3 regions of the Peribacillus sp. NPDC096622 genome follow, and region 1 is predicted to be linked to each of the others. Evidence: riboswitches for the same ligand, from Rfam matches in the RefSeq annotation. Region 1 holds a riboswitch; each other region holds the start of a gene.
The links. Region 1 has a riboswitch for cyclic di-AMP ahead of ACIQYG_RS17715 (TrkH family potassium uptake protein). Riboswitches for the same ligand answer to the same signal wherever they lie in the genome.

Region 1 (8,244 bases):
GATTTTGGAAATCGCTGCAAAATGATGAAACACCGGATGGTTCGATAATTCTTCTAGCGTGCTATACATGGAAATACACCCTTTCATTTAACATATTTGTACTGCCTATCATCCTTTCACTTTTCCAGAACGGAGCACTGCGACTTTCTTGAAAAAAGGATACAGAATGTACCCTAGGTAAACACCAATCATATTCAGGATCAGGTCATCGACATCCAAACTTCCGCGCCGAAAAACGAACTGACAGATTTCGATGCCCGAAATCGAGAGTAATGGATAAATAAATTTCCTTTTAGCCGAGGGCCCTTCCCCTTCCCTGGACAACAAATACAGACCGAATGGAATGAACAGCCCCACATTGGCGCTAAGGTTATAAAATGACACAAGCCCGTTCATTTTGTTCGATAAATATGAAAGAATCGTAGAAAAAGGAATCAAATTATATGAATATACCTGCCCTTCCGGACGAAAGAACAGCAAAACCAATAATGATAAAGTGTAGCCAAACAATGCTGCCTGCCATAAAAGGCGCGGAACCCTGACCGTTTCACCTCGATAATAAAGAATCGCAAACGAAACGATAAGAAGTATACAAAACCAGACAACCAAGATCACTAAAGGATTCAAATATAGTAGAAGCTGAAGGAATAAAGGCAAACCGCACAAAAACAATGCTTGCGACAGCAAAAGGGAAAGCATGAACGATTTTAGGGACATATAACTCCCCCCTTCTATTTCTTTCCAAATCATTGCATATCCTTATATCCTAGGACAACTTTAACAGCCAGTCAACAAACTGCATTAACACCGATGGGAATTCTGATTCGAATTTCAACCAAAATTCGAACCAGAAAACAAAAAAGCCTGTTCCTCACTTTCCAGGAATCCGGCTTCTTTTTTAAAAGTTGTTGATTTCATAGTGCACGGTATTTTTTTAAGCTAATGATATTGATGGTGATAAAAACGACGGCAAAGGCCAGGAGAATGAACAAATCCAGTAAAACCTCATTGAATGTGAACCCTTTGTACATAATGCCGTTCATGGCATCCGATGCGTAATAGAGGGGCATGGCCTTGCCGATTTTTTGGAGCCAGTCTGCCATGCCATCTAATGGGAAAATCCCTGTAAAGAAGACTTGCGGCACGATGACAAGCGGAATGAATTGTACCATTTGGAATTCAGATGTCGCGAAACTCGATAGTAATGTACCGAGCGATAATGCAACGAGCGCGACCAGTATATTCGTCAGTAAAACGAGCCAAATGGAGCCAACAAGGACGATATCCAATACATTGACAGCATAAAGTACGACAATTATGGTTTGAACGAGAGCGAATAAGCCATATCCGATTACATAGCCCGCTACGATTTCGTATCTTTTAATCGGGGTGGCAAGCAGCCGTTCCAACGTACCACTTGTACGCTCTTTCAAAAGCGCAATCCCCGCTATTAAAAATACAAAGAAGAAAACGAAAAAGCTGACGAGCATCGGACTGAAGGTATCAAATCCCTTTGTGTTGGCATTTCCGTAAACATATTGCTCCTCAATTGAAGGAGTGTTTTTTTCATTCCCTTGAAAGCCTTGCATCATTTGCATTTGAACGGCTTTTGCACGGGTCGGTTCGTCGTTCAATAGTGTGAGTTTCATTTTGCCATTTTCAACATGCAGCCAGCCATCCGTATCATTTTCAATCATCTTTTCCTGTGAGAATTCCTCTGCAGCCGTTACTTGAAAATCCGCTTTTTTCAATGCTTTAACGATCGTTTCATCACTGCCTGTAACAACGATATTCAAATCACTTGCTTCTGTATCGAAAATAAAATACATGAGCGTTAAAATAAGCAATGGAGCTAGGAAAAATAAAGCGAGCGTCCTTCGATCCCGGCGCATCTGCTGTGTAATACGAGTAACAAGAGAGGCAATTCTCATTTTAGGCCGCCTCCAATCCTTAAAAAAACATCATCAAGCGTTTCCACGCCAAATTGTGCTTTTAAAGCTGCAGGGGTTCCTGCCGCGATGACTTTACCTTCCCGCAGCATCGCCAATTTATCGCATCGTTCCGCTTCATCCATGACATGCGTCGTGATGATGATCGTTTTATGATCTTCATTTCTTAAACGCTCAAGTTCCTGCCAAATCGATTGTTTCAGCAAAGGGTCTATCCCTACTGTCGGTTCATCCAAAATGAGAATCTCAGGATTTTGGATGAGTGCAACCGCCAGTGACAGACGGCGTTTCATTCCCCCTGAATAATGGGCAACCCGAACGTTCAAATCACTCGTCAACTGTACGATTTCAGCTGCATATTGAATGCGTTCCCTTCGTTCCTTTTTCGAAAAACGATAAAGCTTCGCAAAAAATTCAAGGTTTTCGGCCCCCGTCAGGTCTGTATATAAAGCATCGGACTGTGCCATATAGCCGACATCCAGCAACAGTGCTTCATTTGGCACTTCTTGATCCAGAACCGTGACTTTACCCGCATCGGGCTTAATCAATCCGACAATCATTTTAATCAAGGTCGTCTTTCCGCATCCGGATGGGCCTAACAAGCCAAAAATCCCGCTTTTTTCAATATTCAGGCTCAATGGCTGAATGACCTTCTTCTGCTGAAAACCCTTAGCAATCCCTTCAATGGAAATCGCATTTTCCATTGCACACACATCCTCCCTCTTTAATTAACACGGTGTTGAGTGTATCATCATTCTAAGGTAGCACTCGGTCTAATACAATCAACACATTTGGAAAAATGTTCAGTGAAGGAGACATTCCATGGCATCGATTCATGAGGATATGGTACAAAAGACGAAAATGCAGATACAGCATCATTTTATTGCACTTGTTGAAGCAGAGGGGTTCTCACATGTATCAGTGAAGAAAATTGCAGAGCGCGCCAACATTAATCGGGGTACATTCTATTTGCATTACACAGATAAATATGAATTGATGGATCACTTACAGCAGGAATTGTTAAATGAACTTCGAACCCGCATTACTGCCATTTTGCCGAAAGAGGCTTTTTTGGCTCTTCATCAACAGCAACTTTACCCGCCTTTCATAGCGATTTTTCAATTCATCAGTGAACATGCTCACGCATTAAGGGCCATTCTTGGTGATCAGGGCGATCCTTCTTTTGCCAAAAAAATAAAGCGGGTATTCGGTGAAGTACTATTGGAGCGTTTGATCAGCCTGCATCCAGCAGCAAAAAATGAAGCATTCCGCATGTATATGCACGCCTTCCTGACATCGGCTATTTTAGGAGTGATTACTGAGTGGCTGGAGAACTGTGAAGAACAAACGGCGGAGGAAATGGCGAAAATCCATTTTCAAATCTTGAACTTCATCAGCCAATTGCGAAATTTCATCCAATGAACGATTCATTAAAGGCATGTTCCATCAACATGCCTTTAAATCGGATTACATCTTTTCCTTCGCTTCTACCTCTACATCACCAAGGGAATAATACATCCTCTTGGAGGCCTTCATACTAAGCATCGACAATAAAATTGATAAAGCGAACATGATCAAGGAACCTGAAATCACCACGAACCGAATCGAAATGAAATGGGCTGAAACACCAACTATTGCGGTAGTAATGATGATCAATAAAGCTTCTAACAAGCCAAAAACACTTCCGACCCTGCCCATGATTTCCACCGGAATATTATTTTGATAAAAGGTTTGAAAGCCGGTGTTGGCAAAAGCCAATGAAAAGGCAATGATGAAAAATCCGATGGCGGCCAATGAAAAGGAATTCGAAAAGGCATAGATCATATAACCTATCGAGACAAATAAAGATCCAAGACCAATCATGTGCGAGATTTTCACTTTACTGATGAAGACGGCATTGACTATGGCGCCGGCAATGATGCCTGCCCCTGCGATGCTTACAAGGAATCCGTAATCGCTGTCCGACAAAAGGAGCACGGCCTTGGCAAACGCCGCTTCTTGGGAGTCGATGGCCGTTTCCATCACCACCATGCAGCTGAATAAGAAATAAATGAGCATGATATAGGAAGATTTCCGGCTGAAGTCCAGGACGATGCCCCAATCCTTTTTCATGATGGTCCAAGACAGGTAACGACTGGATTGTTCAAGGGGATGATCCTTTTCAAGATCAGGCATGAATAAAGTGATGATACCGGATAATAATAAGGCAGCCGCGTTAATATAAATCGCTAAAACGGGCGTACCGATCAAGAAAAGGATACCCGCTAGCGCCGGTCCAATCAAAAAAGCCCCAGAATCCATTAAGCTTCGTAAGGAGTTAAATCGTTTCCTCTGTTCAACGGGAATTAATTTTGTAATATACGACCTTGATGTTGTTCCGAACATGGCCCCTGCCATATTGATCACGAACACAAGGGAATAGATGACCCAAATAGAAGAAGTCAATGGCAGCAAGGCTATGAATACCGTGCGAAATATGTCAAGTGCCGCCATTAGATTCCGCTTATTTATCCGGTCGATCACGCTCCCTGCCCACACATTCGTAAATATGGCAGCAATCGGTTTAACGATATATAGCCCAGCTACCGCCAAGGCTGAATCAGTCATATCCAGAACGATTAAATTAAGTGCAATGAAATAAACCCAAGAACCGAAGTTGGAGATACCTATTCCGCACAATAGAATGGAGGGGTATTTCCAGGATACTAATGTATTTCTTAATGTCATCGCTTCTCCCCCTTTGACCGTACATAAAAAACCCCGTCCCCAAGCCAATGCCTCTCGGGACGAGATCGATTTGCGGTGCCACTCCCATGCGTCACTATACATCCCCAACTATCCTCGGCTGCTTTCGGGGCTCTTTCGGAAAGTGGTCATTTCATTTACTTTCCTCTTCTTTACGTCCACATTACCATCACTAAATTTTAACATTGATGGTTCAAAACTGTAAATAACGCAAAAAAACTCATTCAAAATAAATGAGTTTAAAAGCAAAACAAGATATGGATTTTTCGCTCGGCATTCCTGGATAGATCATAATTGAATACAGCTAATGAATGTTGAATCAATTGAATTACCTTAGGGAAAACAATTTTAAAAACGGATTCTTTTTCTTATCCGTTATCCTTAACTCATCCATGATGATTTGATCCTCATGATCGGCTATCCATTTCCTTAGTGCATCTTTATCCTGGCATTGTGTTAAATATGTCTGGCCACCCTTGCCTGTAGCATTAATAACATATCTATTGAACGTCTTCTCCATAATTGCCCGCCTTTTTAATAAAATGTATTGAATCTTTAAATACGAATGTACTGCTTTTTTCTTTATCTTTTACAAAAGAAACATAATATATATGTTAGAAATTTTGATTGGCAATAGCATGTTCTGCTTGAAAGTATTGAATAAAGTTCATCGATGCCGGTTATCATAATCGGATTAATCGAACCTATCATAATGCGCTAACTAATATTTGTCAATACGTTTTCTAAATGTAAATTAAACGTAAATTTTCAGTTTTGTTAAAGAAATATTTTTTTACGATTTAGGGGTTTACAACTGCTAAATGATGGGAGTAGAATACGTTTATCAATTTAATATATTTCGGCCTAAACTCAAAGGAATTGAGTACGGAGGACCCAATCATTTGGGGTTAATTCTGCCTTGCAGAAGGGATGAGATCAGCTCTTTCGCCATCCTACCCGTCAGCTAACTTCGTCGGCTAAAGCGAAGGAGGTCATAAGACCGCCTATTTCGGGAGCTTTTTTGCGCGTTTTTTCAGGAGCAAATAGCTGTTCGATGTTTTCGCAGGTCTTTTTATTATGCCTTTAAAAAGAGTCGGAATGAGGATTGATGGTTAAGATATTCAAACAGTTTTACACATTTCATTTTTATAGGTAGGGATGATCAATTTGATAAAAGCAAAAAATTTGTTAGATCCGCCCAAAATACTTGTACTCGGGTTTGCCATCCTGATACTTATCGGGTCCTATTTATTGACCCTGCCGATTTCCACTGAAAATGGCGAAGGCCTTTCTTTTCTGGATGCTTTATTCACCGCAACCTCAGCTACTTGTGTAACAGGACTGGTCGTAGTGGATACGGGTTCGACCTTCACCACTTTTGGTGAGCTGGTCATCTTAACACTGATTCAGATAGGCGGTTTAGGGTTCATGTCATTTGCGACGTTTTTCTTTTTCCTTCTAGGCAAAAAGATTTCTTTAAAAGGCAGGTTACTCTTGCAGGAATCCTTAAATAACCTATCCATGGCAGGTATAGTCAGGTTAGTGAAACGGCTTTTAATTTTCACGGCCATCATTGAAGGCGTGGGTGCCCTTATCTTATCGATTCGCTTTTCTTTTGATATGCCAATGGGAAAAGCGATCTATTACGGGTTTTTTCATTCCATCTCGAATTTCAATAATGCCGGCTTTGATTTAATGGGGGAATTCAGGAGTTTGACCCCATATGTATCGGATCCATTCGTAACGCTTACCGTCGCCTTCCTCATCACGTTTGGCGGAATAGGCTTCATCGTGATGAATGAACTATACGAATATCGTGACACCCATCGTTTATCCGTACATACGAAGGTGGTTCTGATGACTAGCTTGACCCTTACGGTTACCGGCGCAATTTTAATCTTTTTATTCGAGTTCGGTAACCCAAAGACATTGCAGCCTTTATCTTTCATGGGTAAAATACTGTCATCTTTATTTCAATCGGTATCACCAAGGACAGCCGGCTCCAATACGCTGAATATCCCTGATTTGACTCAGCCTACATTACTGCTCATCATTTTCTTGATGTTCGTCGGGGCTTCACCCGGATCGACTGGCGGCGGGATTAAAACGACTACATTGGCGACGCTTGTCGGAACGGTTTGGTCACAGATTAAAGGAAAGGGTGATGTGGTCTTATTCCGTCACCGCATTGTGACTGAAACGATTTTTAAAGCATTATCCGTAACATTCATTGGCGTATTCATGGTTTCGCTCATCTCCATTCTGCTGACCATCACTGAAAGCGGAACTGACTTCTTGATGATTTTGTTCGAAGCCACTTCAGCATTCGCCACCGTGGGACTTTCAATGGGTTTGACCCCAGAATTATCACCGGTTGGCAGGATGCTCATCATTTTCACGATGTTTGCAGGCCGTGTTGGTCCTTTGACTTTGGCCTTCGCTATCGCCATGAGGCGCAAACCAGATCCGTTCCGACGTCCAAAAGGAAAAATCATGATTGGTTAATAATGAATGAAGGAGTGTAAACGATGGGAAAACGACAATATGCCGTGATCGGTTTAGGCAGATTCGGAACCAGCGTGGCCCATAGATTATATTCGGCCGGCCAAGAGGTATTGGGTATTGATGTCAACGAGGAAAGAGTCGAGAATGCGGATCTGAACGTTACCCATGCGGTCATGGCAGATACGACAGAAGAAGAGACATTAAAAGCAATCGGAATCCGTAATTTCGATTGTGTCATCGTAGCCATCGGAAATGACATGCAATCGAGCATTTTAACTACCTTGCTTTTAAAAGAGCTTGGGGTCAAAAAAGTCATCGCCAAGGCACTTAATAAAAATCACGGTCAGGTGCTCACTAAAATCGGTGCCGACTGGGTCATCTATCCTGAGAGGGATATGGGGGAACGGGTCGCGAATCAGCTTCTTTCCCCTAACATGCTGAACTATATAGAGCTTTCTAAAGAATACAATATCGAGGAGATCATCCTCCCCAAGAGCATGAAGGGTAAAAGCCTCAGGGAGCTTGATTTGCGGGCAAAATATAATATTAGCGTCATTGCCATCGTGAGTAATGGAGAAATTATCATAGCACCCTCACCGGATCAGGATATCCATGAAAAAGATATGCTTTTAGTGGTTGGCAATAAAGAAGATCTAGCCGTCTTTGCCAATATTGAATAATCCGGCAGATTCCGGCATTTGCTTTATGTTGCCCGATACCCATTTTGAATGCTAATACATGCGGGAAGACCGCCATATGGAGGTCTTCTCGATGAAATGTATAACGAGCATCCCCGCGCCCTGGATATGTATGTATTATTTTGTCGTACTGATTGCTTGGGCAAGAGTGGACTTTATCGTCACTTTATCAAAAGGCAGTTGAAGCTTAACGGCAGTCATGGCTATTTCCGGCCGAAGTCCTGAAAGGGTTGTTTGAATTCCTATCAAATGTAAGGATTCAATCAATTGAGACAGCTGGTGTGCCGATCCGCTATCTATTGCATGAACGCCAGATAGATCAATGAAAAGTCTGGTGACATTTTTTC
Region 2 (8,244 bases), on a different contig from region 1:
TCCGAAAAGTAATCGTGCATTTCATCCATGTTTAAATGATCCCCTACGACCCATGCCGGTATCTCAATTTTCGTTCTTGTATACTTAACATCCCGAAAGGAAAAAACGAGCCCCTCTGCCAGGATATGGGCCAAGGAAGCAATGATTTCTGCAGGAATCGCCGTAAGCTCTTTTTTCTTTCTGATTCCAAGCCACGTCCTCTCTACTTTTAACGGCTCCAGCTTAAGCGGTATCAGGCTTCCTAACATCATATAATATGTCGAAAGAGAACGAAAATAAATTTTATTGAACCAGCCATCATCCTGGGCAAGGTACACAAATTGATTATTCAATTTACGGAAAAATGGGGGATCCAAATGGGTTTTAGCGTGTCCTAAATATAAAAGCTCCGCTATTTCCCTTCCATCCAATTCATCCAGCCCTTCCTCTTCTTCAAAATCGACCCAACAGAAATCTCCATATGCCCGGACATTTTCTTTAACGAGCTTCGCAATAGCTTCAGATGAAGCGCTCTCAAGCAGGACATTCAAATTGTATTCCCCACCATCGAATTGATGCTTCAATAATAAGATCGAATCCAAGGTATATGGCAGCGATTTGACGAATTCACGAAAATTGAGTCCATTAAAAAGGACAAACCGTTCGGAAGCCTGCATATACATGTATAAGATATCATTGCTGTCATTCTTCATAACCTGACCCCCTCCGAGCTCTCAATCAATAATGTTATTTTATCAAACTTTTGGAGTTTCACGTAAGTTATATAACCCCAATATTAATCAACATCTGCATCGTATAAATAACATGAAACAAAATCCATATTAACCAATAGGAAAAAATATAGAATTGGAATAATTGATCAATATAGGTTTTATCATTAATTCATTTCATGGGGCCGCTTCCCTTTATGCTGATGATTCCCCAGCGAAATAACCGACAGTAGCTTAAATTCAACCTTATTTTAATGAAGGTATTTTCATTTTCACAACGACCGTGATAAAAACGAAAATCACCTGACCTTCTGGGAGCAAGAGGAAATAATTTGGTTTGGAGGACATGATGAAAGGCTTTATGAGTTTCGGGGTATTTTGACATGCGGAAAGATGCGTCAAGAAGGTACTTACAGCCATCAAGAAAAATAAGAAAGCGCTTTTTAATTCAAAAAAATCCAGAGTGACATTTCACTCTGGATTTTTTGTATTAAGAAACTTGTTGTTCTAGTTCTTTTTTGGAAGGAGGGTTGAATTGACCTTCCCATTTAGAGATAACGATTGCCGCAAGTGAATTACCAATAACGTTTACTACTGTACGTCCCATATCAAGAATACGGTCGATACCGGCAATAAATGCTAGACCTTCAATAGGAATACCGACAGTTCCCAATGTCGCTAAAAGAACTACGAAAGATACACCTGGTACACCCGCAATCCCCTTGGATGTGATCATTAACACTAGCATTAGCGTAATTTGCTCATACATGCTTAAATCGATTCCGTACATTTGAGCGATGAAGATAGCTGCTAACGCTTGGTATAATGTAGAACCATCAAGGTTAAATGAGTATCCAGTCGGAATAACAAATGTAGCAATATGTTTCGGACATCCCGCTTTCTCCATTTTTTCCATGATTTTCGGAAGAACCGCTTCTGAACTTGCAGTAGAGAAAGCAAGAATCAATTCTTCTTTTAGAAGTTTAATCAACGTAAAGATATTGAATCCTACAAATTTTGCAATGACACCCAGAATGACAATTACAAAGAAAATCATTGTTCCGTAAACAGAAAGCGCTAACTTTCCTAACGGAATTAAAGATTCCAAACCGAACTTGGAGATAGTCACACCAATTAGTGCAAATACACCGATAGGAGCGAATTTCATGACCATGTTAGTTAGGTAGAACATTCCTTCAGCTACACCTTGGAAGAAACGGAATACTGGTTTACCCTTTTCTCCTATGGCCGCAATACTTAGTCCAAACAACACGGAGAAGAAAATGATCGCTAGCATATCGCCTTCTACCATGGCTTTAACTGGATTGGATGGCACGATGTGTACAAGTGTATCCACGAATGATTCATGCTGCTTAGTTTCTGCTGTATCAACATATGTGGAAATATCAGTTTGTTCCAGGTTATTCATATTCACACCAGCACCAGGCTGGATGATATTCGCTGAAATTAAACCAACAGCAATCGCTATCATAGTTACGACAACAAAGTATGATAATGATTTAGCACCTAGTTTACCTACCGCTTTCAAATCACCTACACCGGCAACTGCAACGATAAGGCTGGATACGATGATCGGCACTACAATCATTTTAATCATTCGTAGGAAAATGTCTCCGAATGGCTGTAAAAAGCTTTGGGCCGACTCATTACCATAAAAAATGGCACCAACGATAATCCCTAGTATTAAACCAATGAAAATTTGGCTAGCTAAACTTAATTTGAATTTCTTCATTTACTTTCCTCACCTTCCATAAAGTCTTTGATGCAAAAACATTTTTGTCTCGGTAAGGGAAACAAGATACTAATAAAAAGAAAGTAATTTTTCTTTTTTTGAAAAACTCTGTCTTTACGCCGAAAAAAAAGACACTTCATGTGTCGATTTCTTATTGGCGTGAATATTCACACATGTTCCCTTAAAGACGCTGACGAGGTTAGCTGTCGGGTTAGGAATTGGAAACACAAATGCCCTTTCATTTCTGAATTCACCCCTAGCGGATAAAATCCACAAAAATGGGTCCCCCGTTCTTGGAATAAGATTAAGCGAGTTAACTTATAATAAAATATTATACTAAAAATGATAATCTGTAAATATTTATTCGTATCTATTCTAGAAAAAATCTTTCAATATGTCTGAATATTCTGTTTTAGAGGCTATTGTATCTATAATTACGCTTCCCGATTTTTGTCCAAATAAGTTATATTGATATATAATTTATACCTAATTTGACATCACCTCTCTTGTAAAAGGAGCAGTTATTTTTCCAGAATGCCAAGTAACAGATATCTTACTTTTTCCCTTGAGGTGAATTTTTTATAAGTTCCAGCTTTCACTTTTTCAAATTGAATCGGGGTAATAAAATAAGAATGGTTCTTCACTGCCACATTCTGCTCCAGCAGGATGACGTCACCTACAGAAGGTCCCTTTATGATTTCTTGCTTCCCTTCAGCCTTAAGCCCTTTTGTAATGTAATGTTTATCCACATGTCCTTTATTAGTCAACTTGTAAATATAAGGCTGTTTTTGGTATTGTACCGCCTCTATAGGAATGGAGGGTACACCTGCTTTCTCATTGGTTATTACAGTAAGATTCACTTTCGATCCCACCAACAAAGGTTCCGTTTCTTCGCCTTCCGGTTCGATTGAAGCTTGAAATGGAAATCTGTTATCTTTTTTTAAAGACGGCTCTTCAGCGGGATAGGAATGGATACGTCCTATCGTTCCTTTCAATGCCTTTTTTGAATCAGAGGAACTTGCTTTTATAGTCATGCCCACTTCAGCCTTTTTCATTTCCTCTTCGGAGAAATACCCTTCAATTGCCATATTTGTCGAAACAATGGATATAATGGGATTATTCAGGTTTTTATTGATATTTTTAACTACACCATCAGCCTCGCTTGTCGTCACAATCGCACTGGACTGCTCCTCAATCGAACTTAATTTAGCGTCAAGCATTCTCACTTTTTCATTCAACCTGTTTTTTTCTAGTTCCTGCTTGTACATTTCTTGCTCAATGTTACTTTTAATAAGATCTGAAGAGCTTGTCTTTATATCAATATTCAAGTTTTTTTCCACCGATTCATCAATTGCCGCTTTTTCAGTTTCACTGGTCACGGTCCCTTGATAAGACCTCAACTTCCCTATGTATTCCTCAATCCCTGCCATTTCTCCCTCAGCTGCCGTTTTCTCCGCTTCCAAATTCGCTTTAAGCGCATCAAGTTCGGTCGTCGTATATTCAAACAACGAGGAGCCAGCCGTAATTGCATCGCCTTCTTTTACAAGGAATTTCTTAAAATCATTTTTCTGGGTATCAAAATAGATATCATACTCTTCTACTGGTTTAATTACCCCATTTGTTTGGATGGTATCCGTAACTGTTTCTTTTTTTACCTTAGTCCAGTTTTCAACGAAAACAGTCCGTTCCACTTTGCTTTCTTTTTTTTCAATAAGGTATAAGTTAACGGTTATTAACACTATCGACGCAATGGAGACCGCTGCTATTTTCCATTTACCGCTCATTCATTTCACCCGCCTTATACAAATACGCCTACTTGGATGTATCCTAAAAAGGCTTTAACAAACCATGTGGCCAGATAGAATAGAACAATCATTAAAAGGATCAAATAATTATTTCGTCCTGAAAATTCCTTTAAATAAAAATATTGCAGAGCAATAATAAGAAATTGAAAAATGGTGATTTCGCTGAAAAAGTGAATGAAATAATCACTTCTGAGAAAATACTGACTGATGATTCCCAATGAAAAAGGGTTAGCATCACTGCCTATATCCATTAAAACGAATAGGGGAATCAATAATGCTTTTTCAACTAATTGCAAGCCAAAAAGAATCATTTGAACGATTACCAATTTTATATATGGGATATCAGTAACGATCCAAAAGAATAGAGCTGCTAAAAATATGTATATGGAAGGGTCGATTATTCCTGTTATTATATTGCCACTCAAAATCAGCAACTTTGCTGCTTCGAATTCATTGGCGCTCATCTTCGTGATTTCTTTGGAAAATGATTCTGAACCAATGCCAAAATATCCCCCAATGGCGAATACTATAAGACTAAGAAAATATAAAAATAATAATTTCACACCAAGCTTTGTGACTGCCTCTGCATTTTGCAGCTGATAACGACTCCGATAAGGCTCTAAAATGCCCTTTAACAATCTGACCTGGTACACCATAAGTGGTCCTCCTGCAAAAATTGATATATCATCATATATTTTATCCTATTTTGGGAACAATTGCAGAAATAAGGAATGAATATACAAAAAAAATACATAAGCCTTTCCCTTATCCCCACACTAGTTTGGTGTTAATACTGACAAATGATGGGCAAGGACTTTAATGCTCGAAGGCGTTTGTCTATAGTTCTCTCCATCCATATCCACATCAAGCGGCCTCTTGGATTCAATAGTCAAGGTACCTGCTTGGAAATAAGTCACCCCAGAGTCAGAGCTCATATTTTGAGTCCATGAACGTTTCATCGCTATTATTTCTAAAAATGCACCAAGGCTTGCATTTTAAAAAGATGGCAACGCCAAAGAGACCATCGTCTGGACTAACCATGGAAAGAGGCAATAAATTAGGACCGATAAAACAACCATTCAAGACCAAAATCATAACTGCTTCCCCTTCAATCGAATCCCCATATAATCCAGTTTATAGGAAAAGGGAGCATTCTCACCAATCGTCCTTACAGCACTTAATAAATACCCTATCTTTCCGAACCTGCTTTTTTCCTGCTCATCAATATTGTTTGATGCATCTGAAATAAGTCCAACTCCCCTCCCAAAAAATTGGAGAAATGGACATTATTGGCCTGCCCAATATCAATTGGAACGAACCTTGCCATTTACTAATGCTTGCGCAGCTTGACGAACATTTTGAGGAATTTTTAATGTCCTGGAGAAATCATTGCTGGTCCCTCCAGGTAAAATCCCAAACAACGGCCGCCTCCAAAGGGGGTGAAAGGCCATTTACAAACTCATGTACCGTTCCATCTCCTCCCAATACGAAAACTACTTCCATTTCTTCACCATATTCCCAAACAATAACGGCATGCATCGCCTTTTTGCTTTGATTGTAGAATGGGAAACTCATCAATATGTGTTGCCAATAATGGAAGACAACCCTCAAGATTCCTTTCGAGTTTATGATTTCCTGCATTTTTATTATAAAATCACCTTTTTCCATTGCAGGATTCTTACCCCCATATCATTGAAAGAATTGTCTTCTTTCCATCACTTATACTTTTTCCTTAACCCCGCTTTTGAAACTCATTAAGAATTAAATGAAAAAAGAGGCTACACGCCCCTTTCGGTAAAGCCTTCATATATCCAACAAATAATCCTTCATCATTAAGATAAGCTTTGAACACAAGGGACTCCTTTTTTCATTTTTCTCCAAAAATAACAAAAGGCTTTCCAAGATGATGGGGCTTGGCCTAACTTTTGAAAACTCCTCCTGGAGCGCCTTTAAGGCTTCCGTATTTTTACGCGTTTCCAATCCCTCTTCTTTACGTGTTTCCACTTCCAGCATCCTGACGATAATCGAATGGATTTCTTCTTTTGGGCTCATATCCCGCATCGAGCAACCTGGTAGGGGAAATTGTTTCAATAATGGATCTTCCATATTCTCCAGGCTTGCGACAATGGAATCCATCCGGTTCAATATGAAGCTAGGTAACAATTCCACATCGAAAGCATTTTGTTTCCTGATCAATATTCCGATATATCCTTTGAAAAGAGAATCTAAAATTATGGTGCAATCCGGCAGAAGATCAGATGAAAGTTCCGGGTATAACTCAATGATTTTACGCTTGAACCAACTCAAGCCCTCTTCATGGATATAATGTAAAAATCTATCTAATTCTTTGCTGATATGAACCATTTGTTCCTGCATCATCATTTGTATCAAGTTGGTATTTCCCGTCATATGCTCAATGTGAACAGTGATCTGCCTCATGAATTTGTCTTTACTGGATAATGAAGCATCCAGTTCAAGATCAAGCAATGAGTCTGTCAACGCTTCATAATAAAATTTAAAAATGGAGACTAGTAATTCCTCCTTCGATTTAAAATAATTATAAAAAGACCCTTTTGCTATCCCGCATTTTTCAGCAATTTCCTGAACGGAAGTAGCATGATAGCCTTTCTCCGCAAAAAGCTCTACAGACTTATCTATGATCATCTTATTTTTTTCTTTCATCAAATTCATCCCATCTCTTAAGATTGTTCATTGGTGACCAATGGGTCACACCTTCCAAATTCTATCCCAAAACCCTTGAAATCACAACGTTAACACTGACGATTATTATCTGTTGCAATCATAATCCACATGCTATATATTTGAGTTTGTGACCGACTAGTCACAATTATATGTATGGAGGGTACAAGCTTGAATTCAATAATTAAATTTTCATTAAAGAATAAATTGGCTATCTGGTTGCTTACCATCATCATCGTTGCAGCTGGCTTATACTCCGGTTTAAACATGAAACAAGAAACCATTCCAAGCATCTCCACTCCTTTAATAAGCATCTCCACTGTTTATCCTGGAGCTGCACCTGAAGAAGTAGCAGATAAACTCACAGACCAGATTGAGCAGAAAGTAACGAATTTGCCAGGAGTCGAATTAGTCAGTTCTTCGTCCATGGCCAATGCCTCTTCCGTCCAATTACAATATGATTATGATACGGATATGGACGACGCTGTAAAAGAAGTGAAAGAAGCTTTAGAGAAATTGGAACTGCCTGAGGGAGTGGATGACCCAAGCGTATCTAAATTAGAGTTAAACGCTTTTCCTGTCGTCGCACTCAGTGTAACAGATAAGGACTCTGATTTACCAGCTCTTACAAAAAACGTCGAAGAGGTGTTAGTGCCTAAACTTGAAGGAATTGACGGCGTGACATCCGTCTCAATTTCCGGACAACAAGTAAATGAAGGCAGCCTTGTATTCGACCAGGAAAAGATGGCTCAATACGGGCTCGATGAAGAAACCGTAAAGAAGGTTATCCAGGCCGCAAACGTCAACATGCCGCTTGGCATATATAACTTTGATGATAAAGAAAAAACAATCGTTGTAGATGGAAACATCTCCACATTAAAAGACCTGAAGAATATAAAGATACCTTTAACCGGCGGCTCTCAAACAGGAACGCCAGCACAAGCCGGACCGGAAACCAATCAATTATCTCCTGAAATGGCAACAGGTCCTGCCCAACTGCAAAATGTCAAATTATCAGACATTGCCGATGTTAAAGTCACCGGTAAGGCTGAATCGATTTCAAGAACAAACGGTAGCGAATCGATTGGGATCCAGGTTACAAGATCGCCTGATGCCGATACAGTTGCAATCGTAGACGAAGTAAACGAAGAAGTATCCAATTTCAAAGAAGATTTTAAAGGCGTAAGTGTACACACTACGCTCGATCAAGCTAAACCGATTAAAGATTCTGTTGAAACCATGATCAGCAAGGCACTCTTCGGCTGTCTGTTTGCAG
Region 3 (8,244 bases), on a different contig from region 1:
TACTATTGTGTTTTCATACAAAAAAGTAAAAAAAGTCGATTCCGTAATAGAGAGGACGTGACGCAGTATGAACGAATTCGGTATTTTTTCTAAAGAAGTTGCAACAAGTCTTGATATACCAACTTCGAATCTAAGAAAATGGTCGTTATTATTGGAGGAATCCGGATACGTATTTGAACGGAATGAAAAGAATCAAAGGATTTATTATAATCGTGATGTGAACGCGTTATCGCAAATGAAAATTTTCATGGAGAAAAATCGCAATATTGAAGACGCGGTAAAAGTAGTAATCAAAAGGGTTCAAGACAAAAAAAGCGCCGATGAGACGCTAAGCGTTATTCGAGATAGCGATAGTGAAATCACGCTAGAAAAGAGTGATTTGAAAGAGATAATGCAAATGGCTATCAAAACGGCCTTGGTGGAACAAAAGAATGAATTCACATCGCTTTTTAAAGAATATCAGCAAATGGCTGCTGTTGCTCAAGAAGAAAAAAAGCTTCCTGATTCAAACGATAATTGGGTGGCAAGAATGAAGTTGGAACACAAATTCCGAGGTAAAACCAAAAATTAACAGTTACTCCATTACTAAGATCCAGCCCGATTGATATCCACCTATTCATACAGTCTGGTCTAATGCCAGTTATTATATTTGCTCACTCCTTGTCATTCTTGATAAAAGTTGACAATATATTCTACTTTGCATTAGTTTAAGCCATCATCATTAGCTGACACGCTGGCCGTCCCATTTCCCCCCTGTTGATGATTCCCCGGAACCATAAGTTCCTTTAAATGAACGAAGAAAACTATCGAAATAAAACTCAAATCCTCCTGTTCTGCCAGGCTCAAACCACTTGCCTATTAATTGCCATCCAGATTTATAAACAAGAGATCCTTCGATTCTCCCGGTTGCTGAATAGGGGCCGGTATATTTTCGAGGATCTACAGCGTTTTTAGTTAGTACAAGTCTACCCCATGTTGTATCCCAATTACCTTCAATATTTGGTAAAGGAGGGCTACAACTAATATCCATATTAAGATTATCTGAAACATATAGCCAACCTGTTACCAATTTGGGATTAGCACCAATCGTAGTAGGCCAAAACCAAAAATCTCCTCCTTTTTTAGGATGCATGTGAACCCATCTATTCAAACATCCGGTTGACAGCTGCTGCTGCGATATACATTCAGAAGGATTATGGTCATCAAGCCAAATAGTACCTCCTAACCACCTATCTAACAAATAATCATCTTGAGTAGGGTTAAACGAAAAATTTGCGTTTGGATCATTTCCAGAATAAACTGGATTCCATTTATACATACATTGCTCTCTAATGCCATAAATCATAATTAAGCACTCCCTTTTTAATAATTGTTGCTAAAATATAATAATAAATACATTTACGTCGAATGCCATATATCATATTTTTTTCCCTCTTTCTTAAAAATGATTAACAATAAAATTCTATTCAGCATTAGGCTACGTTATCACTATATGCTCGGAGGACCATCATGTGTAATAACAATAAAGTCATTAGAAAATTTGTTATTCAAGGTGCATTCTTATGTGAGTAATGGTCTCTCTTCTCATCACAAAGTTGTTTAACTTTTACGTTGTCACCAAGACTGTTGACGCTTATTTAAGAAAACAAGAGAGCACATCATTGATGTGCTCTCTTGTGCTGGTAAATATAAATTTCAACCTATCCGACCCGTCTACTCTAATAATTTCAGTATTTTCTCCTGTTTCATCTTATTTATCATGACCTCGATTATATTCTGAGAAATTACATTCAATGTATAAATTGTCGCTGAAATTTTAAGCGGCCCGAACACCATTCCACACGTTTCCAGGTATTGGTTCTTCTGCACCTCTGCCAAACATTCCTGTAAAATTATTTGAGGTATCAAATGTGAAAAGAATTTTCCCTTCCCTTATACCTTCATACCATTTACCTGTCAATTCCCATTTGGCTTTTGCCTGGTTGAATACAAGATTGCCCTCAACTCTTCCATTTTGATAGGATCCGGTAACATTCTGGCCGGTTTGAGTAAATACGAGCCTTCCGTAATCAGTATCCCAGTTTCCAGTTATATTAAATGTGGATGGCGCTGCCTCACACTGAAGATTCATATTATTTGTGATGTTGAGCCAACCTAATATCAATTTAGGATTATGAGCTTCAACCTTCGTCGGCCAAAACAAAAAATCTCCTCCACCAACTGGAAACATATAAACCCATTTATCCTGACATCCTATTATAAGTTGTTGCTGCTGTGTTATACATTCAGTAGTATTATATTCAGCGGTGTAAATATATCCATTTAAAAATCTATCCTTTAAATATCCAGCATTGACGGGAAGAAACGAAAAAGTTGAAGTCGTTTGATTTGCAAGATCCAACCTGATTGTTGTCCACTTATTCATACAGTTTTGTGGAATGTTATATATCATATCTGTTCATACCCCTTTCTTTTATAGGTTATGAGTCTAATTGTTAAATGTTCAGTAGTTGAAAAGGAAAGAACAGACTTTTCAGATAAGTAGTAATTATCCATAAAGGTGTACTACCGATAATCCCCGTTATGGTAACAAAAAAGAGGTTGGGCGTCTTTTAGGTACCCAACCTCTTTAATTACCTAATTGTAATTATGTATAATAGGCAGACAAAGAAATGTGCTTTTCTTATTCCGCAATCGGGCGCGATTCTTTAATAAGTTTGGCTTTTCTTAATGAACTCCCATGAAAATTTAAAAAAGCTCAAAATCCAGAAAAAACCACAACAAAATAGACCCAGTAAAAACGCTTTTTAAAAAAAGGCTGAGCCTTATGAGTGATCTGATTGAGTTTGGTAAGGCGTTAAACAAAACCTCCAATCATTGCAAATTAAGTGAAGGCTAGCGCGACGACCAAAAAAGGATTAATCTCCCATGAGTGCTACCCATAAAGGGCGCGACAGTCGGTGGTACACCGTGGTCGTCGGAGTCAGACTAACGGATGGGCTCAAAGGCACCATAGTTCAACGACCTTCTTCGCCAGCCATTAAAACATTATCGACATAGAGAACAATTTTCATTCTCTGTGGTGAAGCGCTGATTTTTGCGCTTCATGGATGGCTAACGGGTGCGTTAGTTTAACAAGGAGTATAAAAAAAGCCTGTATCAATGATTACTCGGTAATCTAAGATACAGGCTTTATATTTAGGTAACTAATTGTTCTTATATATATTGTAAGAATATGGGCTTTTTTTAATGGAAAGATACTTTAGCAAACGTTGGAACAACGTTATTTTCTTTTGCTAACTGACTTACAATTTTGTCAATATTTTTTATTGTTTCAACCTGACTTTCTCCAGGTTTTTTCTGAACTACTAATTCAACTAGTTGATAATTCACATCAACCTCACCTGTGTGAGTATATCTTTTATAACCATGTTCTTTTAACTTTTGATCAACTTTATTAAAAAAATCAGCGTTTACTAACTGTTCCATAACCTTATCCTGTTCTCTTGATAATTCTGTGTTTTTTATATTCAGCGTTTCTCCTTCTTTTAGGTTAACGATTTTATCTTTTGGATCCATTTCCTTCGCTTGTACTAAGCCCTCAGAATTAAGTAAAACAAAACCTGCCAAAGAACTAACTAACATTAGTTTTAATGTGTGTACACGATTTGTCATATAATTTCTCCTTTAGTTTCAATTTTATTTATTATTTGCATAAATACATATACGTCGATGACTTTGGTGCTGGTATAGCCCCACATAGTCCATAAAAAGGAGTTTTAGCATTCACCAAGAATACTTCAAGAAAGGGGTGACGTTATGAAAGACGATATAAACCAATCTGAAAAAGCATACTGGACCAAGGAAGTCGGGGACATTTTAAGGTTTTTGTTGAGAATTTGCTATATATAGATACTTCGATTGCTCAGCTTTGCAATCGTTTCAGTTCATCCTCTCCCTCTAAATTGAAGAAAAAAATACAGCCAAGTGTTATTTTGGCTTTACTTCAATAAGGAAGTTGCTTCGTCAGCTCTTTTTGTTATGGAGCTAACGGGGCAGGTTAGTTGTAGAAGAAATAGGAATAGAGAAGCCCCTTTTCAAAATTTTATGAAGACGGCCCTTACGCGATAGTCCTTAAAAATCTCTTTCTAAAGCATGAATAATATCTTCATTTCTAACCTAACCGTTTTCCTGAGTATTAATTTTTTTTGCATAAAATCCATTTACAATTGCTGATCATAGGAGTATTATAATCAAAGTTTCAATTTCTAAATCGCTGAAACCATTAGGTACGGGGGAACCATTTTTGTGGGTTGTTACTATACCCAAGGGGTGAATCCTTTAAAGGTAGGGCTACTCAAGGTCCGAATCCGACAGCTAACCTCGTAAGCGTTAAATGAGAAGGAAGGTGGAGCTTGTGACACACGAAAAGTGATGTGCCTACAGGTCTATTCTGTAGGCACTTTTTTGTATTCATGTAAAATTTTATTGCTCTTTTGAGTCAATACTGTATGTACGGATATAAATTAACTCATAAAAACTATTAGGGTGGTTTGGAATAATGATTTCACTTATAAAAAGGATGTTAATTGGGCGACCTCTGAAATCCAATGAATTAGGAGAACAGAGATTAAACAAAAAGAAAGCATTAGCAATCCTTTCTTCTGATGCTCTATCATCAGTGGCATATGGTCCCGAACAAATTTTGATAGTATTGATTACGTTAAGTGCAGCAGCATTTTGGTATTCAATTCCTATCGCAGTTGGTGTATTAATTCTTTTAACAGCTCTCATATTGTCTTATAGACAAATCATTTTTGCTTATCCTCATGGCGGTGGAGCGTATGTGGTTTCAAAGAGCAATTTAGGTGTAAATCCAGGCTTAATAGCTGGAGGTTCCCTATTGGTAGACTACATACTAACTGTTGCTGTAAGTGTGTCTGCTGGGACTGATGCTTTAACATCTGCCTTCCCCACTTTACACAACTTTAATGTGGAAATTGCCATTATATTTGTCATTTTTATTACAATTTTGAATTTAAGAGGAGTAACGGAGTCTGCTTCAATATTAGCCTACCCCGTTTACTTATTCGTTTTAGCGTTGTTAATATTAATTGGTGTAGGTATTTATAATATTCTAACTGGAGGAGTTTCGCCTGAATTGCACACCCCAATAGGTACACCTGTGGCGGGAATCAGTTTGTTTATTCTTTTAAGGGCGTTTGCTTCAGGAAGTTCCGCCTTAACAGGGGTTGAAGCCATATCGAATGCCATTCCTAACTTTAAAGACCCAGCACCTAATAATGCTGCTAAAACATTAATGGCGATGGGAGCCTTGCTTGCCGTACTGTTTTCAGGAATTGTATTTTTAGCCTATTATTATGGTATTTCTCCTAGTGGAGAGGTAACCGTTGTTTCCCAAATTGCCGAAGAAACTTTCGGCCGGAATTTCATGTACTTCTTTATACAAGGAACTACAGCATTGATTTTAATCCTTGCTGCGAACACTGGTTATTCTGCTTTTCCATTGTTGGCAGTAAATCTTGCAAAGGATAAGTTTATTCCAAGGGCGTTTCTAATGAGAGGAGACCGATTAGGATATTCTAATGGGATTATCATACTTGGAATTGCTTCGATCATTTTAATCCTTGCTTTCCATGCAGAAACGGAGCATCTTATCCCACTTTACGCAGTTGGTGTATTTGTTCCATTTACTTTATCTCAATCGGGCATGATGGTTAAATGGTTACGAGAGAAGCCGCATGGGTGGGTACCAAAATTCATTATTAATACTACGGGCGCCGTTATTAGCTTAACCGTCACATTAATATTCTTTTTAACAAAATTCTCACAGGTTTGGTCAATCTTAATTTTTCTACCTATCATTGTCTTTATCTTTCATAGAATTAGAAAGCATTATGAAGCTGTTGGAGACCAACTTAGGCTTACAACTTGTGAACCATCTGCGACCATTGACGGTAATGTTATGATAGTGCCTGTTGCTGGCATGACTCATGTTGTAGAGAATACCTTAAATTATGCTAAATCGCTTTCTCCACAACAAATTATTGCAGTGTATGTTGCATTTGAAAGAGATGACGAGAAGAAATTTGAAGAAAAATGGAAGAGATGGCAACCTGATGTAAGACTGGTGACACTGCACTCTCATTACAGAAGTATCATCAACCCACTTACAAAATTTGTTGATACTGTAGAGAATAAAGCAAGGGAAGGGAATTATCGGGTAACTGTAGTTATTCCACAATTTATTCCCAAAAAAGGCTGGCACAATATTCTTCACAATCAATCAAGTTTTCTTATTCGGGCCTTCTTACTGTTTCGAAGAGACGTGGTAGTAACAACTGTACCTTATCATTTGAAAAAATAAGGAATTGAATTAATGTACTTCTTAATGCTATAGGTAATTATCAGAGCTGTTATGCAGCTCTTTTTCTTATGGAGCTAAAGGGGAAGCATTCCTGTAATAACTGAAAATGAGGTTTGAACGAAAAAAGACCTCTTGATAAGATGAATGTGTCCTGAGCTGGCCAGCTAAAAAGGACAATACATCTATTTGGAGGTCTCACAATGAATTATAACCAAAATCATAAAATCTCTCAAATTACTTCTGAAACCTTAATTGTCGGAGTAGGTATAGCCAAGCACAATCATGTCGCGAGAGCACAAGATTTTAGATTGGAACTAGGTAAAACGTGTTTCTTTGAAAATACGAAAGCAGGATTTCATTCGTTTCTAAATTGGATTACCCAACTTGTTAAAGGGTGTAAGTTAAATCAAGTGATTGTAGGGATGGAGCCAACCGGTCACTACTGGTTAAATCTAGCTCATCTTCTAAAAGAGAATAATATTAAGTTCGTATCAGTCAATCCACTACATGTTAAACGAAGTAAAGAATTAGACGATAATTCACCTACAAAGAATGACGTGAAAGATGCAAAAGTCATCGCACAGTTAGTCAAAGACGGAAGATACGCCGAACCAACAATTCCACGTGGAATTTATGCAGAACTCCGAGTGGCCAAAAAACTTCGCGATCTTCTCAACGTTGACTTACAGGTCGTTCAGGGTCAAGTTCATAACTGGCTTGATCGTTACTTTCCCGAATTTTTGACGGTGTTCAAAAGTTGGGAAGGCAAGGCAGCTATTCATTTTCTAAAGCTAGAAGCTTTGCCACATGAACTTGTAAAGTATACGGATGAAGAGCTCTTACTTTCCCTAAGACAAGTGGTAAAACGCAGTATAGGCTTAAAGAAAATACGAGCACTTAAAGAAGCAGCCAATCGTTCGATTGGTATTCGTCAAGGGGCAGCTATGGCGAAATTAGAGTTGAGAGCTTTACTAGAGAAGTATGATTTTATTCAAATGAAATTCGAAGAAATAGATCATCAATTAGATCAGTTATTAGACCATATCCCAGGTGTCACACAGATGTTAGAAGTGTTAGGAATCGGTCGAGATACAGTAGCAGGGTTTTTTGCAGAGGTCGGAGACCTCAGAGACTATCAACATCCTCGCCAAATCGTAAAATTAGCAGGTTTAAGTTTAAAAGAAAACACATCCGGAAAGCACAAAGGTCAGACCAAGATTACCAAACGGGGACGAAAGAAATTGAGGGCACTCTTATTCCGGGCAGCCATGATACTGGTGGCAAAGAACAAGGCTTTTAAAGCTCTTCATATATATTACACAACACGTTCCCACAATCCCTTAAAGAAAATGCAATCTCTGATAGCCTTGTGTAACAAGCTTATTCGAATTCTGTTTTCAATCGGTAAAAAACAATTTACGTTTCAAGAAGACAAGATGTTAAAGGATATCCCTCATATGGCAACATTTGTAGCACATCAAACAGTCGCATAGTTCATCGGATTTTTATGGTTACACGGTTATTTAATTAACACTCATTAAAAGTGAAGCACGGATTAGTCGGCAAAGCAACTAACGTGAGGACTTAGATCCTGTGGGGCAGCATGACCGACATCCACCTCATGGAAAGGTTGAACGAAGGAATGTAGGAACATCGACTCTGTGAGACATGGGAGGGTTGACCTCCATGAGACATGTGGATATCCTAAAGTGCGATCATAACATTGCTTAAACCAATTTTTTCCTATAATTGGCTAGTTTAGCATGCACTTTTTTCGGTAAATCCCTATTCTTGAGGCGTAATGCCAAGCTTACATAGATAACGGTTAATGATATGACTATGAAATCCTAAGAATT

Region 2: it holds a riboswitch for cyclic di-AMP, as region 1 does, so the genes downstream of both, ACIQYG_RS24755 (cation:dicarboxylate symporter family transporter) here and ACIQYG_RS17715 (TrkH family potassium uptake protein) in region 1, are expected to answer to the same signal.
Region 3: it holds a riboswitch for cyclic di-AMP, as region 1 does, so the genes downstream of both, ACIQYG_RS26070 (APC family permease) here and ACIQYG_RS17715 (TrkH family potassium uptake protein) in region 1, are expected to answer to the same signal.

Annotation. Positions count from the first base shown of each region.
Region 1 is NZ_JBIWES010000010.1:65,277-73,520, forward strand. It holds gene ACIQYG_RS17680 (aminoacyl-histidine dipeptidase) at 1-69, opposite strand, end outside; gene ACIQYG_RS17685 (VanZ family protein) at 109-717, opposite strand; gene ACIQYG_RS17690 (ABC transporter permease) at 915-1,931, opposite strand; gene ACIQYG_RS17695 (ABC transporter ATP-binding protein) at 1,928-2,653, opposite strand; gene ACIQYG_RS17700 (TetR/AcrR family transcriptional regulator) at 2,772-3,371, shown strand; gene ACIQYG_RS17705 (MFS transporter) at 3,417-4,676, opposite strand; gene ACIQYG_RS17710 (hypothetical protein) at 5,023-5,214, opposite strand; cyclic di-AMP (ydaO/yuaA leader) riboswitch at 5,546-5,688, shown strand; gene ACIQYG_RS17715 (TrkH family potassium uptake protein) at 5,862-7,199, shown strand; gene ACIQYG_RS17720 (potassium channel family protein) at 7,223-7,879, shown strand; gene ACIQYG_RS17725 (STAS domain-containing protein) at 8,015-8,244, opposite strand, start outside.
Region 2 is NZ_JBIWES010000026.1:3,390-11,633, reverse strand. It holds gene ACIQYG_RS24760 (hypothetical protein) at 1-692, opposite strand, end outside; gene ACIQYG_RS24755 (cation:dicarboxylate symporter family transporter) at 1,201-2,463, opposite strand; cyclic di-AMP (ydaO/yuaA leader) riboswitch at 2,637-2,784, opposite strand; gene ACIQYG_RS24750 (efflux RND transporter periplasmic adaptor subunit) at 2,985-4,247, opposite strand; gene ACIQYG_RS24745 (hypothetical protein) at 4,262-4,924, opposite strand; gene ACIQYG_RS24740 (hypothetical protein) at 5,045-5,227, opposite strand; gene ACIQYG_RS24735 (diacylglycerol kinase family protein) at 5,573-5,719, opposite strand; gene ACIQYG_RS24730 (diacylglycerol kinase family protein) at 5,655-5,936, opposite strand; gene ACIQYG_RS24725 (TetR/AcrR family transcriptional regulator) at 6,072-6,950, opposite strand; gene ACIQYG_RS24720 (efflux RND transporter permease subunit) at 7,140-8,244, shown strand, end outside.
Region 3 is NZ_JBIWES010000037.1:5,805-14,048, reverse strand. It holds gene ACIQYG_RS26090 (MerR family transcriptional regulator) at 68-571, shown strand; gene ACIQYG_RS26085 (hypothetical protein) at 722-1,345, opposite strand; gene ACIQYG_RS26080 (hypothetical protein) at 1,817-2,452, opposite strand; gene ACIQYG_RS26075 (hypothetical protein) at 3,247-3,675, opposite strand; cyclic di-AMP (ydaO/yuaA leader) riboswitch at 4,265-4,408, shown strand; gene ACIQYG_RS26070 (APC family permease) at 4,562-6,388, shown strand; gene ACIQYG_RS26065 (IS110 family RNA-guided transposase) at 6,589-7,881, shown strand.